2 regions of the Streptococcus dentasini genome follow, and region 1 is predicted to be linked to the other one. Evidence: riboswitches for the same ligand, from Rfam matches in the RefSeq annotation. Region 1 holds a riboswitch; the other holds the start of a gene.
What was found. Region 1 has a riboswitch for FMN ahead of ACVR1G_RS08785 (ECF transporter S component). Riboswitches for the same ligand answer to the same signal wherever they lie in the genome.

Region 1 (7,040 bases):
AAGCAGCATAGCCAGCATTGTTAATCAAGACATCAAGCCTGCCTTCTGCTTGAATAACCACTGCAAGGGCCTGTTTAATGGTTTGTTCATTGGTAAGATCAAGATAAAGCGGCCGGACACCATCTTGCTTTAACTCTTCCAATTTTTCCAAGCGTCTGGCGCCACCATAAACCCTATGTCCCGCTCTTGCCAGACCTTGTGCTGCTAGGTAGCCGATTCCCGAAGAAGCACCTGTTAATAAAATTACCTTTCGCATCTTTTTCTCCTTCCACAAAATTATAAATCAATTGTTCACTTTTTGTATAGAACAATGAACGACATTCTAATGACAATTAATGCCAAAAAGAGTGGAGAAAGGACCCAAAACAAGGACACTTTGTGAGGAGATAAATAATTATCAAATTTGATACAGCTCAATTATTAACCCTTCCTGCTATCAGACTTAAATCTAATCCCTGTACTATCATAGTAATGGGTAGAAAACAAAGGGTGTTCGGGTTTACTAACATCAATAACAAATATGATACTAGGATAAACCATAACCTAATTTAATCTAGTTCTAGAATTTACAATATAAGTACAGTACAATTAAAAGAACTCATAAAATTTTCAGTAAAATCGCCTTGAACAAAAGCATTTACCTGAAGAAATTTTATGAGTCAAACCTTGGAGTTTTCTTGTATATGTTTTTATGAGTTTAATGTATCTTTTGGTTACTGAACAAGTCTATTGAAAGAGAGAAGTCTATAAACTTAGAAGGGGTAAATAATTTAGATGCTCCCCTCAATAACCAGCTATATATTTTAATCCCTCAACCATTTTTTCAATATTGACAGCAAAAATAATCTGCCCTTTTTCTGGACTTGCACCAGAAGGATCTCCACCGATACCAATTGGATTACCGTCCTTATCTATAAAATCTTCAGCGATCCAGTTCAAATTGATGTTGCACTCCTTTAGCTTACTATCAAAGACGTACCCCGTAGCTTGTCCTGCAAGCACTCTATCAAGTTTAACCAAGTCTTCATCTATAGCCATGACCATAGATGTCTCCATCTCTCCACCGTGAAAATCGAAGGTATTTCCTTCGGAAATTGTCGCTTGTACGCGCGGATCATCAAATGCCCCAAAATTAAAAATAAAAATATCCAAATCATGTGAATGGCGCAGTTCTCGACTGAGAAGATTAGCAATGGGGGTATTTCCGCCATGACAAGAGAGGAGGGCTATTTTTCTAAATCCGTGGTGGTAGAGAGACTCTATGATTTCTTTCAGCATATGGTAGTAGGTCTCTGTCGAAAAGGTAAGGCTGCCACAGAAATTGGCATGCTCGGTGCTCAAACCAATAGAAATATTGGGAAGGATCAAGAGCGGAAAATTCTCGTCAATCTGGTTGACTTCCTGTAGAATCAAATTAGCCATTTTCTCAGCAATCAAATCATCTGTCCCCAGTGGGGCATGATTGCCGTGCTGTTCAATGGCTCCAAGAGGAATCATAACAATTGTCTCTTCTTTATTAAGCACCTCCATATCAAGCCTTGTTAATTCACGATAATATCTAGCCATTTTTATCTCCTTTACTTATCTTATAGATAAAGCGTTTGTATAAAAGGTAAGCAATTGCTCCGTTCAAGCTAACCTTGACTATGTTGAAGGGAACCGTCGCCAAAAGAATAAAGCTAGTCAAGTTGGAAATGGCTGGGTTAATAGAACCAAAAGACTTGGCTAAACTTTCCAAATCAATTCCTACAGCTTTGGCATACAAGGGCAGGCTAACAAAGAGATTGATAGCTGTAGCAGACAGGGTCTTGATCACAATCGTTGCCAAGAGAGCTAAAACTGCTGCTTTTAAAGTCTTACCTTTCTTTTTAAAAATCAAGCCCAGAGGATAGACAAAGAAGACAGCCGAAATTAAATTGGCGAACTCACCGATATACATGCTATTGCTACCGACGGTAAAAAGTTTGATCAGAATCTTTAGAACCTCGATAATCAAACCTGACGTAGGGCCTAAAAGAAAGGTTGCAATGATCGTAGGAACATCTGAAAAGTCAACCTTGTAGAAGACAGGCATGAAGGGAACCGAAATTTCAAGAGACATCAGGACGCCTGCGATAGCTGCAAACATGGCCGTGTAGGTGACATATTTTATTTTCGGATTTTTCATAAAATCCTCCTTTCTAGATGCGTCAACAATCATGGGAAAATTTTATGAGAAACCCTTTTTCATCCATCCAGTAAAAATACCATCATTCTACCCAAGGCAATAATCAAAAGACTCTTTCGTCACTCAAAAATAGGTGAAACTATCTCCAAAGAATCTGCCATTGCTTAATTCTCAAAGTATCGCTAGCACTGTTGAGCTTACATTGAAAACTGCTTCACTGATGCGAAAACAAGGCTGGCCGACTAACACTGGGACTGCTTAGATTGAAATAGCTATATGATAAAAAAAGCGCACTTCAAAATGAAATGCGAGGTTTTTTTGAGACTTAGCAAATAAACTCCTTTTAACTGTTTCCAAGTACTAAGGAGGTCTTTCAGCTAAATTCTTCTCTCATCCAGACTATACTGTCGGTACTGGAATTACACCAGTTCATGCCTTATGGCTCGCGGACTATACCGCCGGTTAGGACTCTCACCTGACCCCGAAGAATTATTAACGCCGCCATTCTAACACAGGTGTATTAGTCTGTCAACTGATTTGAGAGTGTAGGCTGGTTTTTTGAAGAATTTGAAAATTCCAAAATGAAGTTAGCTAGTTGAGGATATGCAAATTCCCCAGAGAGATATAATTGTCATCAACACAACAATAATTAGAAAGACTCTGAGATGCAAGACTGTGATACACCTGTTACCACGGTTTAATATCCAGCTACCTCCTCTCTCCCTCTTTTAATCCAAGTATCGTTTTAATAACCCTTTTTCAGCAACTGTTGGTTTCCGATAAGAACCCACAGGTAGATCTCCCAGCTCAAAAGGACCAAAGAAAATACGACTGAGATAGGTAACTTTAACACCATAGGCTAGGAACATTTTCTTGACCTGATGAAACTTACCTTCCGAAATGGTAATATAAGCTCTGCTGAGCTCTGAACTAGAGCTGATAATTTGTAGTTTAGCTGGCTTACAAACTCTACCCTCTAAAAAAGCGATGCCCTTGTCAAAAAAAGCAGGCGCATCAGAAAAAAGCTGGTCGTTAACCTCCACATAATAGGTTTTGTCCACGTGGTGCTTGGGATGGAGCAGACGAAATCCTAGGGGACCATTGTTGGTGATAAGAACCAGCCCTTCCGTGTCGCGATCCAAACGGCCAACGGGGTAGAGACCTTCCTTACGGTCACCAGGAGTAATTAAATCAATGACCGTCTGGTACTGGGTATCTTTTACCGCTGACACCACACCCCTGGGTTTATTGAGAATATAATAAGTGTCTTGAGAATGACTGAGCTGTTGACCTGACACTGTAATGGTCTGCAGGCTGGGATCGACATTGAGGCTGTCAGAACGCGCTAGCTGGCCATCCACACGCACCTGTAGACTGCGAATCAATTTCTTAACGTGATTTCTAGAGCCAAAACCCGCCTGACCTAATAGTTTATCTAATCGCATACATTCATTGTAACACAAAAGGAGCTTAGGCAGCTCCTTACTTTTGTCTCATAACTTACAGGCAGCTTCTTGATCCAAAATGACGGTAACATCCGGATGTTCCTGTAGAACGCTGGCTGGTAAGGCTTCAGTCACTGGCCCATTGATCATCTGCGAGACTGCCTCCGCTTTATCTTGACTATAGGCAAAAAGAATAATGCTCTTAGCTGACATGATAGAAGCAATTCCCATTGAGACCGCCTGAGTTGGCACATCCTCTGGCCTTGCAAAAAATCGACTATTAGCCTCAATCGTACTTGGTGTTAAATCAACCACATGTGTCCTACTGTTAAATGGTGTTCCTGGTTCATTAAAACCAATGTGTCCATTGCGACCGATACCTAAAATCTGTATATCAATACCATGATCAGCGATCAAGTCCTCATAATCCGCCGCTGCCGCTTCCAAATTTTCCGCTTGGCCATCTGGCAGAAAATGCTCTTTTACATTCTTGTGATCAAAGAGTTGATCTTTCATAAAATAATGATAGGATCTCGGATCCTCAGGGGCCAGACCAACATACTCATCCAAATTAATAGAGGTCACCTGTGATAGGTCAAGGTCACTGGCAGCTAACGCTTTGTAGAAAGCCTCTGGTGAACTCCCTGTCGCTAGGCCCAAGACTCTGGCACCTTGTGCTAATTTTTCTTTTACCAAGCCTAAGGCATATTGAGCGCCATCTTCCTGTGAAGCAACTATCTTAATATTCATCGCTATCCCTCCTTACTATTAGTATATGGTCTATACCAATTTTTGTCAAGGGTCAGAAATAAAATAAAACCACCCTCCGAAGGTGATTAAAAATTATCCTGTCAACTATACCAAACTATCAATTGCAACCAATAAGTCCCTTCCAGTGCGATTAAAGCAAATCCCTTAGCCAGCTGCTTAGTGCCTCTCTTACAACTAGCTCTCCTAAACCAAACCACCCAAGAGATAACCAATATAATAGGCAACCAAGGTTGCCACAAGACCAACCGCAACCGTCCTAAATACTTCTTTATACCATCCTTGGTTTGTAATACTTCCCTTAACAAGACCCAACAGAATCAGAGCGACCGTGACCAGTAGGCAGGCTACCCAGAAAGTATAGCCTCTAAAGACACTCAAACGATTGACGAGGAGATAAGAAACTAAAGGAAAGAGGCCAAAAATATTGAAAGATAAAAAGGTCGCAAGAGCATTTTTAAGAGCTTGCTTACTGTCGGTCTGTGTTTCAGTCGTTGAACTTAAGTAATCACCAACCGCCATGGAAAAGCCATCTGCTAACAAATTGGAAAAACCCATAATCACAATAGCCATCGTTCCAAGACGACCACCAACAGCACCTGCTACAACTGCAAAGGTAGTCACAATCCCATCCAGACCTCCATAAACAATGGACTTGGCATAATGTCGTAAATTCAGCATAATCAGCACCCTAATTCCTTATTTATAACTATTCTAATTACTATCCTTATTATAGCACTTATTAATAATCATTACAATTAAGGGTTAAAGGGAGTCAGATATTGAAGACAAAAATAAAGGTGCCCTAAATCCTCTCTCATGATATAATAGGAAAGCTGATAATTAACAGAAAGAAGATAAGCCATGCACACAGATGATTTTGATTTTACTTTACCTGAAGAACTCATTGCTCAGACCCCCTTGGAAAAACGCGACAGCTCAAAACTACTAGTCATTGACCGACAAACACATATGATGACAGATACTCGCTTTGACCACATCTTAGATGAGCTAGATCCTGGTGATGCGCTGGTTATGAACAACACACGTGTTCTTCCAGCCCGGCTCTATGGTGAAAAATCAGAAACCCACGGGCATGTAGAGTTTCTTTTGCTCAAAAATACTCAAGGTGATCAGTGGGAAGTCCTTGCTAAACCAGCCAAGCGACTAAAGGTAGGAACCAAGGTTAGTTTTGGCGACGGTCGTCTCACAGCAACCATTCGTGAGGAATTAGAGCACGGCGGGCGTATCGCCGAATTCCACTACCAAGGTATCTTCCTTGAAGTTTTGGAAAGTTTGGGCGAGATGCCCCTACCACCCTATATCCACGAAAAATTAGGAGACAAGGAGCGCTACCAAACTGTCTATGCTAAAGAGAACGGTTCTGCTGCTGCACCTACTGCTGGTCTGCATTTCACCAAGGAGCTCCTCCAGAAGATTGAGAATAAAGGTGTAAAACTTGTTTATCTAACACTGCATGTTGGACTGGGGACATTTAGGCCTGTTGCCGTTGACAATATCGAAGAGCATGATATGCACTCAGAATTTTACAGTCTATCCGATGATGCAGCACAAACCTTACGTGAGGTAAAAGCAGCAGGTAAACGTATCGTTGCCGTGGGCACTACATCCATCCGTACCTTGGAAACCATTGGGAATAAATTTGGGGGCACTATTCAAGCTGACTCTGGCTGGACCAATATTTTTATCAAACCCGGCTACCAATTCAAAATCGTTGACGCTTTCTCTACTAATTTTCACCTCCCCAAATCAACACTTGTCATGCTGGTGTCTGCTTTCGCCGGTCGTAAATTTGTCCTCGATGCCTACCAGCATGCCATTGAGGAAGGCTACCGCTTCTTTAGTTTCGGCGATGCCATGTTTGTTAAATAGTAAAAGAGCCGCAGATTCCACCTCTCTTCTATCGTTACCTAAAAGTGCTAACGATGGTTTTAAGTGGTCGATCTGTGACTCTTTCTTTTTTTATCGTTGTTATCAAGGGCGCCAAGTTCGGTGATAAACGAGAACCCAGTGCTTTAGTTGTTTAGGCCACCCAGAAATAGAACTAATAGAACTGGATTTATTTTAAATGACTTCCGTCTATAAGCCGTAATTTTGACTAGATAATATAATCAACAGCATAAGCATCGTCTGATAGAATGCGTGCCAAAAAGCGGCGTGTCCGCTCCTCCTTCGGTGCAGAGAAAAATTCCTGAGGCGGAGCTGATTCAATAATATGACCCCCATCCATAAAGACCACATGGTTGGCGACATCCCTAGCAAAACTCATTTCATGCGTCACCACAATCATGGTAATACCTTCTTGCGCTAACTGTTTCATAACACCCAGAACATCACCAATCAGCTCCGGATCCAGAGCCGATGTCGGCTCATCAAAAAAGATAACATCAGGCTTGACAGCAATAGCACGCGCAATACCAATACGCTGCTGCTGACCACCAGATAGCTGATTGGGGTAATAATCTTTTTGGCTCAGCAGCCCCACTTTTTCCAAGGCTTTTAAAGCTATTGGCTCTGCCTCTTCCCTAGGAATTTTTCTTGCAATTACAAGTCCCTCTAAAATATTTTCCATAGCCGTCTTATTGGCAAAGAGATTATAGTGTTGAAAAACAAAGGCTGTTTTTTGGCGGATAGTTAGA
Region 2 (7,040 bases), on a different contig from region 1:
AAGCCAGCCTCAATAAGCAGCAATTTTGCTAAGAGATAACGGATCATAGAACGATTCATGCTAAGTTACCTCACTTCGTTAATAAATCATAGATGTGAGTGATATTGGGCAACAAGGTCACGACAATAATCTTATCACCGACTTCGTAAGTATCCTGTCCCGTTGGGAATATAGGCTTGTTGTTACGGATAATAGCAGCCACTAGTACCCCCTTCTTCAGCTGAACATCAGCCAGCTGTTTGCCAGCGATTTTATTTTTTTCCCGAATTTCAAACTGCAAGGTTTCAATATGACCATTGGCAATATGGTGAACAGCATCAAGAGTTGACGATTCTTGCGCATTAACGCGACCGCGGATAAAGTGCATCATACTGTCAACGGCAATAGATTTAGGAGTAACAATACTGGAGAACCCATCGGTATCAATGATTTCCAGCAGACTGGTTCGGTTGACTTTGGTAATATTTTTCCCGATTCCTAGAGTGTTGAGGAACATGGAAGAAATAATATTTTCCTCATCAACCCCAGTCAAGGTTGCTACAGCATCGTAGTTTTCAACACCTTCCTCGACCAAAGTATTTTTAGCCGTACCATCACCTAAGACAATAGGAACATCAGGAAATTCCTGACTAAAGAATTGGCTGCGGTTTTCGGTGATTTCAATCACTTTGAGTTTCATTTTAGTATTGCGCAAGATATTGAGGAGATAGTAAGTAATACGACCGGCTCCAATAATCATCATATTGCGGATAACTTTATTTTTGACAAAGTTATGGAAGAGGATCATCTCAACACGATCACCTGTTACAAAAATTTTATCGCCAGTTAATAGGGTATCATCACCATCAGGGATAATAATCTCATCACCGCGTTTGATAGCACAGACTAAAATATTGCCGAACTTGTGCCGAAATTGATCCAAAGAGAGGTTGCACAAGCGGCTGCCTTCAGTGATTTTAAACTCCATCAGCATAACTCGTCCGTTGACAAAATGCTCGACAGAGAGGGCGCCTGGGAAATCTACACTGTTAGCGATATAACGGGCAGCTAGCAGTTCAGGATTGACCACCATAGAAAATCCGAGGAAATTATGATCCTTGAAGTAGGTGTTGGAATACTCAGGATTACGCACGCGGACGATGGTCTCTTTAGCTCCCATTTTCTTGGCTAAAACGGCTGAAATCATGTTTACCTCATCCTGATTGGTAATGGCTACAAAGATATCACAGTGTTGCACATCGGCTTGCTCTAAAATTTTAAAATTAGCGCCGTTTCCGACAATTCCCATAATATCAAGCCGTCTGCTGACACGATTAAGGACCTCTTCTTTTTCCTCAATGAGAGTAACATCGTGTTTTTCTTCAACTAATGAGCGACAAAGGGCGGTACCAACTTTACCTCCGCCGACAACAATAACTTTCATGATTTTTCCTTTTTTACAAGATACAAAGAGCATCAAAGCTAAGAAAAAGGGTGATTGACACTAGTATAGACTCAAGAAAAGTCCGTATTTCAAGGCAATCATATCTGCAAAAGCTAAGCCTTAAACAAAGGTGTTTTTTCTTGTGCTTTTTAACTCTAGGTTCGGTTAGAAACTTAGCGAAAAACGCTTTAAACTAGTATACTATCATACTCTTTTTTTTCCTAAAATGCACCCTTTTTTTGCAAAATAATACCAACTAAACACAAAGTTTAAAAATCTGGCGTCAAATCTGTAAAAAGATGCAAATCCTTACATTGTTTGACAGTTGGTTGCTGCTGATGAGGAATTGAAGAAATTAAATACAAAAGTTCATCAGGTGCAAGAATCGTTTGGCGATTTGGTAATGCAGCAAACGGAACTTAAACAGAAGGAGAAGCGGCTGCTCACCCTTTAAAAAAGAGGTCAAAGAAATCAAAAACTACCACCAGTAGGCGGACATTTATACTACCGATAGAAGCAAAGAAGCCTTGTTTCCGACTTTTTTGTGATAAGTTTCAGAAAAAATATTTTGTTGCTTTTTCATTGATATTATTGGATTTTCAGAGGTTTCTCAAAAATAAGACATATACTTTTCCGCTAAACCTGTTGACAACTTTGCTAATAGTGTTATACTAGTCGTAAGGATTCGTTAGTTTAAATCAAACCTGTTATGATTTAAGTTAATGAGCCACCACCAACCATGTTGCTTGCTGAGCTTGACTCCGAGCAGCGTGGTTATTTTTTTGTAGTAAAGAGGTTAATATGGCAGTAGAACCATTTATTCAAGAAACTTATCAGGAAACGAAGGGGCGCAATCATATCGTTCTTTTCGAACCCCAGATCCCAGCAAATACAGGAAATATCGCTCGGACCTGCGCAGCTACCAACAGCCCCCTGCATATTATTCGTCCTATGGGATTTCCTATTGACGATCGCAAGATGAAGCGAGCAGGCTTGGATTATTGGGATAAATTGGACATTCGTTTTTATGACAGTTTAGAGGAGTTTGCAGCGCAGTGTCAGGGCAGCCTTCATCTGGTCTCGAAGTTTGCTCAGAAGACCTATTCGGATCTTTCCTACAATGATAACAAGCAGCACTATTTTCTATTTGGCCGTGAGGATAAGGGCTTGCCTGAGGCATTCATGCGTCATCACCCTGAGCAGGCTATTCGCATTCCGATGAATGATGAACATGTTCGCAGTCTCAACCTTTCTAACACCGTCTGTATGATTGTTTATGAGGCACTTCGCCAACAACATTTTTCTGGCTTAGAATTAGTCCATAGGTATGAAACAGATAAACTAAAATAGCTAAAGAGGGAGTGGGATCAACCCAAAAATTGAAAATTTTGATTCTCATCACTCCCTAATTTTAAAGTGGTAACCTGAAACGGTCTCTCCCCAGCCCGTTTTTGATACTTACTTTGCAAACTTTATTTCCTGATTGAGTCTGGACTTTTGTCCCAGACTCCACTGACAACCACTGGGCCAGAAGTTTATTCAGGGATACTGGACGTACCTTTGCCCAGCTTTTTTGTGTTAAGATAATTATTGCAAAAGGTAGGGATGATAAGAGATGGAACTGCTTTAAAATTTGAGAAAGCTCAATTTGCCTAGTAGCATATTCATAAAAAAGTATGGCAAGATTTAAAAATTAAATCGAATAAAGCTCTATATTATAACTAGCAAAACTAAGGGCTTGCACTCTAACAGGAATTTTTATATACTTAATTTGTCTTCAGGGCAGGGTGTGATTCCCGACCGGCGGTGTTTGTTTTCTGTTAGGAAACAAGAGTCCGCGAGCCTCTAAGGGCTGATGTGGTGTAATTCCACAACCGACAGTATAGTCTGGATGGGAGGAGACAAGTTTTTGCTATACAAAAAGAGCTGCCGATCTAGGCTGGTTAACTTTTGTCTATCGAAATACTTCGCCTCCTTCAATTTGAAAAAATTGGAGGAATTTTTTATGTCAACAAGCCGTCTTAAGACCCGGCGATTGGTCTACATTGCTGTTTTATCTGCAGTTTCATTCATCCTAATGTACCTGCAGTTTCCCTTGATACCGGGAGCTGATTTTTTGCAGTTTGATTTTTCAATCTTACCTGTTCTCCTAGCTTTAGCCATATTTGATGGTAAAAGTGCGCTGATGGTTTTAACCCTGCGTACCCTCTTAAAGCTGATTTTAAATAATGGGGGCGTCGGGACCTTAGTTGGACTGCCTATGAATTATATTGCCTTGTGCCTTTTTATATTAGCACTATCTGTAATTTGGAAAAAGCAGCAGACCCTCTCTTCTTATTTAAGTGCCTCAGTTATTGGAACCCTGCTTCTGACGGTAGCCATGGTCCTGCTTAATTACATTTACGCTGTTCCTCTTTATGCTAAATTTGCTCATTTTGATATTAGAGCGACATTAGGCCTGAGTAACTATCTCTTTGGTATGGTGGTCCCCTTTAATATCCTGCAGGGAGCGATTTTTTCCATCAGTTTCTTTGTGATTTACTTGGCTATTAAACCTGTCATCGCAAAATTATAGAGGCTATGCTATAATAATATCATGCATAACAGACAAAAGTTTTTTATTCGAGCTAGTTTTGCAGCTCTGATTTTCGTTATTTTAGGTTACATTGTTAAGTTTGACCCCAGATTGCTGCAAGGGTTTGACCGCAGTCTGCAGTCGGCTATCCGCGGTCATCTACCAGCCCCGCTAACAGCTTTCTTTCGCTGGGTAACGGTTTTAGGAGATACGCCAGTACAGGGGTTTCTCGTTCTTGCTTCACTAGTCATTTTTATCTGGAAAAAGTGGTATGCAGAAGCTGGCTTGGTTCTGTTTAATGGGATTTTAGCGGGTATAGGTATTGCCCTTTTTAAGAATATCTACCAACGCCCGCGTCCTAGTCTGTCACATTTAGTGGTGGCTGATGGTTACTCTTTCCCAAGCGGTCATTCTATGGGGATTATCCTCATCTTGGGCAGTCTTTTGATTATTGCCCACCAGCGCATTCAATCCCGAAACCAGCGTCGCTTGGCAGAAGCCTTGTTAGCCTTGCTCATCTTCTTGGTTGGCTTATCGCGAATTTATCTGGGAGTTCATTATCCTACGGATGTCATCGCTGGCTTTGTTTTGGGTTATGGTGTGCTTTGTTTGGGATATCCCTTCTATGATGAAGTGCGCTTCGAGTGGCGTTTTAAAAGTAAACAAAAATGATAAAATTTTAGATAGGTGCAGTTCTAATCCCTGCACCTGTCTTTTTTTATCTGAAAGCAAAAGGCAGCTCTAATCATGATGATTTAACTGTTTTTGCTTATTATACTCTTTAAGAATCTGGATAATAAGTCTTTCTATTGATGAGTATCAGATCTGATAGGCTTACTCTCAGTTACTAAGCTGCCTATAGCAGACCGCTGATAGCGGCTGCAGTAAGCGATAGAAGCGCTTCGTTTTTTTTAAAAAATTCTAGTTAGCGCTATAAAAATTTAAAAACCTGCTTTTTTCAGGCGGTAGTGAGGATCTGTCTCATAGGATTTGACATAAAAAATTCAGCCTTAGCAGATTTTCGATTTTCTTAAAGTCTTGCTTAGTTCGATGAGATTAACTTTAAGTATAACCGATTCCAGCCTAGCTTGACTCTGATAAAAAATAGAATATTTCCGTTTGCTTAAAATTTTTTAAAGACGGTTGCAAAAAGCAATGGCAGGCACTATAATGAGGGCGCATACATCCTAGAGGGTGGAATCCTAAATCTCTAATTGCCCCCGATTAAAGTGGGTAAAGGGAATAAGGATTGATACTTTCTTGTGATGAAACGGACAAGGGCCTAATTTCCTCGGGGCATTAGAGAACACTCCTTGTGTGCTGGCGCACGGCGCCGCTCCTCTATTTTCCTGTCTAACATTTTATTAAAGCGAATCGGCCCCTAGTTCTCTTATAGGAGGCAGCTTATGTTTTCATTTTTACAACCGTCACCCGATGCTGCAGAAAAAGTTCCTGCAGAAAAAGTAGCCAGCAGCTATCGTTGGCATCAGATTGGTGTTTTAGCAGCACTGTGTTTGGGCTATATTGGCTATTATATTATTCGTTTGATATTCACGACTGAGCAAAATGATATTATGAAGGTCTACGGTTATACAACTGCTCAGATTGGGCTCGTTTTATCTTGTTTTGGCGTAGGTTATGGCATTTCAAAACTCTTTATGGGGGCTCTCAGTGATAAGAGTAACACTATTCGTTATTTGGCTGCTGGCTTGATTATTTCGGCCGTGCTTAATCTAGGTTTGGGGACAACGCGTAATTTTTACATTATGATGGCGCTCATGCTTGTAATGTCAGTCGCTCAGGGCATGGGGGCAGCGGCTTGTCAGCGAACCATCCAGCTTTGGTGGGGCAGGCGCTGGCGCGGAACTATTTTTTCCATCTGGTCTTCAGCCCATAATGCGGGTGCTTTTTGTTGCGTTGCAGTCGTCCAGTTTGCCAGTTTCCTCTTTTCTGGTTCTATCGCAGCTGTTTTCTATACAGCTTCAGTTGTTTCTCTCCTGATTGCGGCTTTTGTCCTTTGGGCTGGTTCGGAAAGACCTACCGCAGTGGGGCTTCCTTCTATCGCTGAATATACAGGTGATGCAGTTGTTTTAGAGAGTGGGGAAGCATCTTCTGAGGACTTAACAGATCTTCGACTCTGGGAAATTTTTGTCCAATATATTTTAAAAAATCCTATGGTCTGGGCTGTAACATTAACCTCAATGTCCCTCTATATTGTTCGCTACGGGGTTATGTCATGGATTCCCAGCTACTTGGTTCAGTCAAAGGGCTTTGAGCCTAGCTTTTCAAAATGGTTGGTTGGTATTTTTGAGTTAGCCTCTGTGCCTGGTGTTATCCTTTTAGGGGCAATTTCTGATTCTCTAAAAAATCGCCGGGCCTTAGTTTGCTTAGCCAGTGTTATTGGACTGTTAGTCTGCCTGACGACCTATTTTTACAGTAAAAATGCGACTCTGATTGTTGTTGTTTTATTTATCATGGGGACTCTGATTTATGCTCCCCTAACATTGGTAGGGCTGATGGTTAATGAGGTTGTTCCTAAATTTGCCGTTGGTTCCTCGACAGGTTTTATGGGCTTTTTCCAATATATATTTTGTGAAACCTTGGCAACCGCCCTGATTGGTATTTTAGTTGCGAAATTTGGCTGGGTAGCCAGTGATACCGTTCTTTACGGTGCTTGTTTCTTAGCCGCCTTTCTTCTCATTTATATCATGGTTCATGAGGCCCGGATGAGGAGACGCGCAGTTTGACTAGTCCGCCCGTAGAAAAGGAGTCCCGAAAGGTTGATGCTGATGTCAGCCTTTTTATTGTGCAGTCTAAAACGATCTACCCAATACTTAAAGAGTATAAAATTGCCGTTTATCTTTATCTAGGAGCTTTTTGGAAATTGAGCGAAAGTGTTATAATAAGAGGTATGAAAAAACGTTATAATACTGTTAATGATTATTATCGTCAGTTGTTTGGCGAAAAGATTTTTAAGTTGCCGATTGATGCAGGATTTGACTGTCCCAATCGAGATGGCACGGTCGCTCATGGCGGCTGTAC

Region 2: it holds a riboswitch for FMN, as region 1 does, so the genes downstream of both, ACVR1G_RS01820 (ECF transporter S component) here and ACVR1G_RS08785 (ECF transporter S component) in region 1, are expected to answer to the same signal.

What each region holds. Positions count from the first base shown of each region.
Region 1 covers NZ_JBRUHS010000011.1:55,820-62,859, reverse strand. Annotated here, with positions in the region: gene ACVR1G_RS08795 (oxidoreductase) at 1-256, opposite strand, end outside; gene ACVR1G_RS08790 (creatininase family protein) at 784-1,566, opposite strand; gene ACVR1G_RS08785 (ECF transporter S component) at 1,559-2,167, opposite strand; FMN riboswitch at 2,546-2,660, opposite strand; gene ACVR1G_RS08780 (pseudouridine synthase) at 2,896-3,612, opposite strand; gene nagB (glucosamine-6-phosphate deaminase) at 3,661-4,362, opposite strand; gene ACVR1G_RS08770 (VIT1/CCC1 transporter family protein) at 4,567-5,061, opposite strand; gene queA (tRNA preQ1(34) S-adenosylmethionine ribosyltransferase-isomerase QueA) at 5,245-6,273, shown strand; gene ACVR1G_RS08760 (amino acid ABC transporter ATP-binding protein) at 6,500-7,040, opposite strand, start outside.
Region 2 covers NZ_JBRUHS010000002.1:69,489-76,528, reverse strand. Annotated here, with positions in the region: gene ACVR1G_RS01835 (TrkH family potassium uptake protein) at 1-59, opposite strand, end outside; gene trkA (Trk system potassium transporter TrkA) at 71-1,423, opposite strand; gene ACVR1G_RS01825 (tRNA (cytidine(34)-2'-O)-methyltransferase) at 2,225-2,773, shown strand; FMN riboswitch at 3,193-3,330, shown strand; gene ACVR1G_RS01820 (ECF transporter S component) at 3,429-3,998, shown strand; gene ACVR1G_RS01815 (phosphatase PAP2 family protein) at 4,020-4,670, shown strand; gene ACVR1G_RS01810 (MFS transporter) at 5,405-6,745, shown strand; gene mnmL (tRNA modification radical SAM protein MnmL/YtqA) at 6,910-7,040, shown strand, end outside.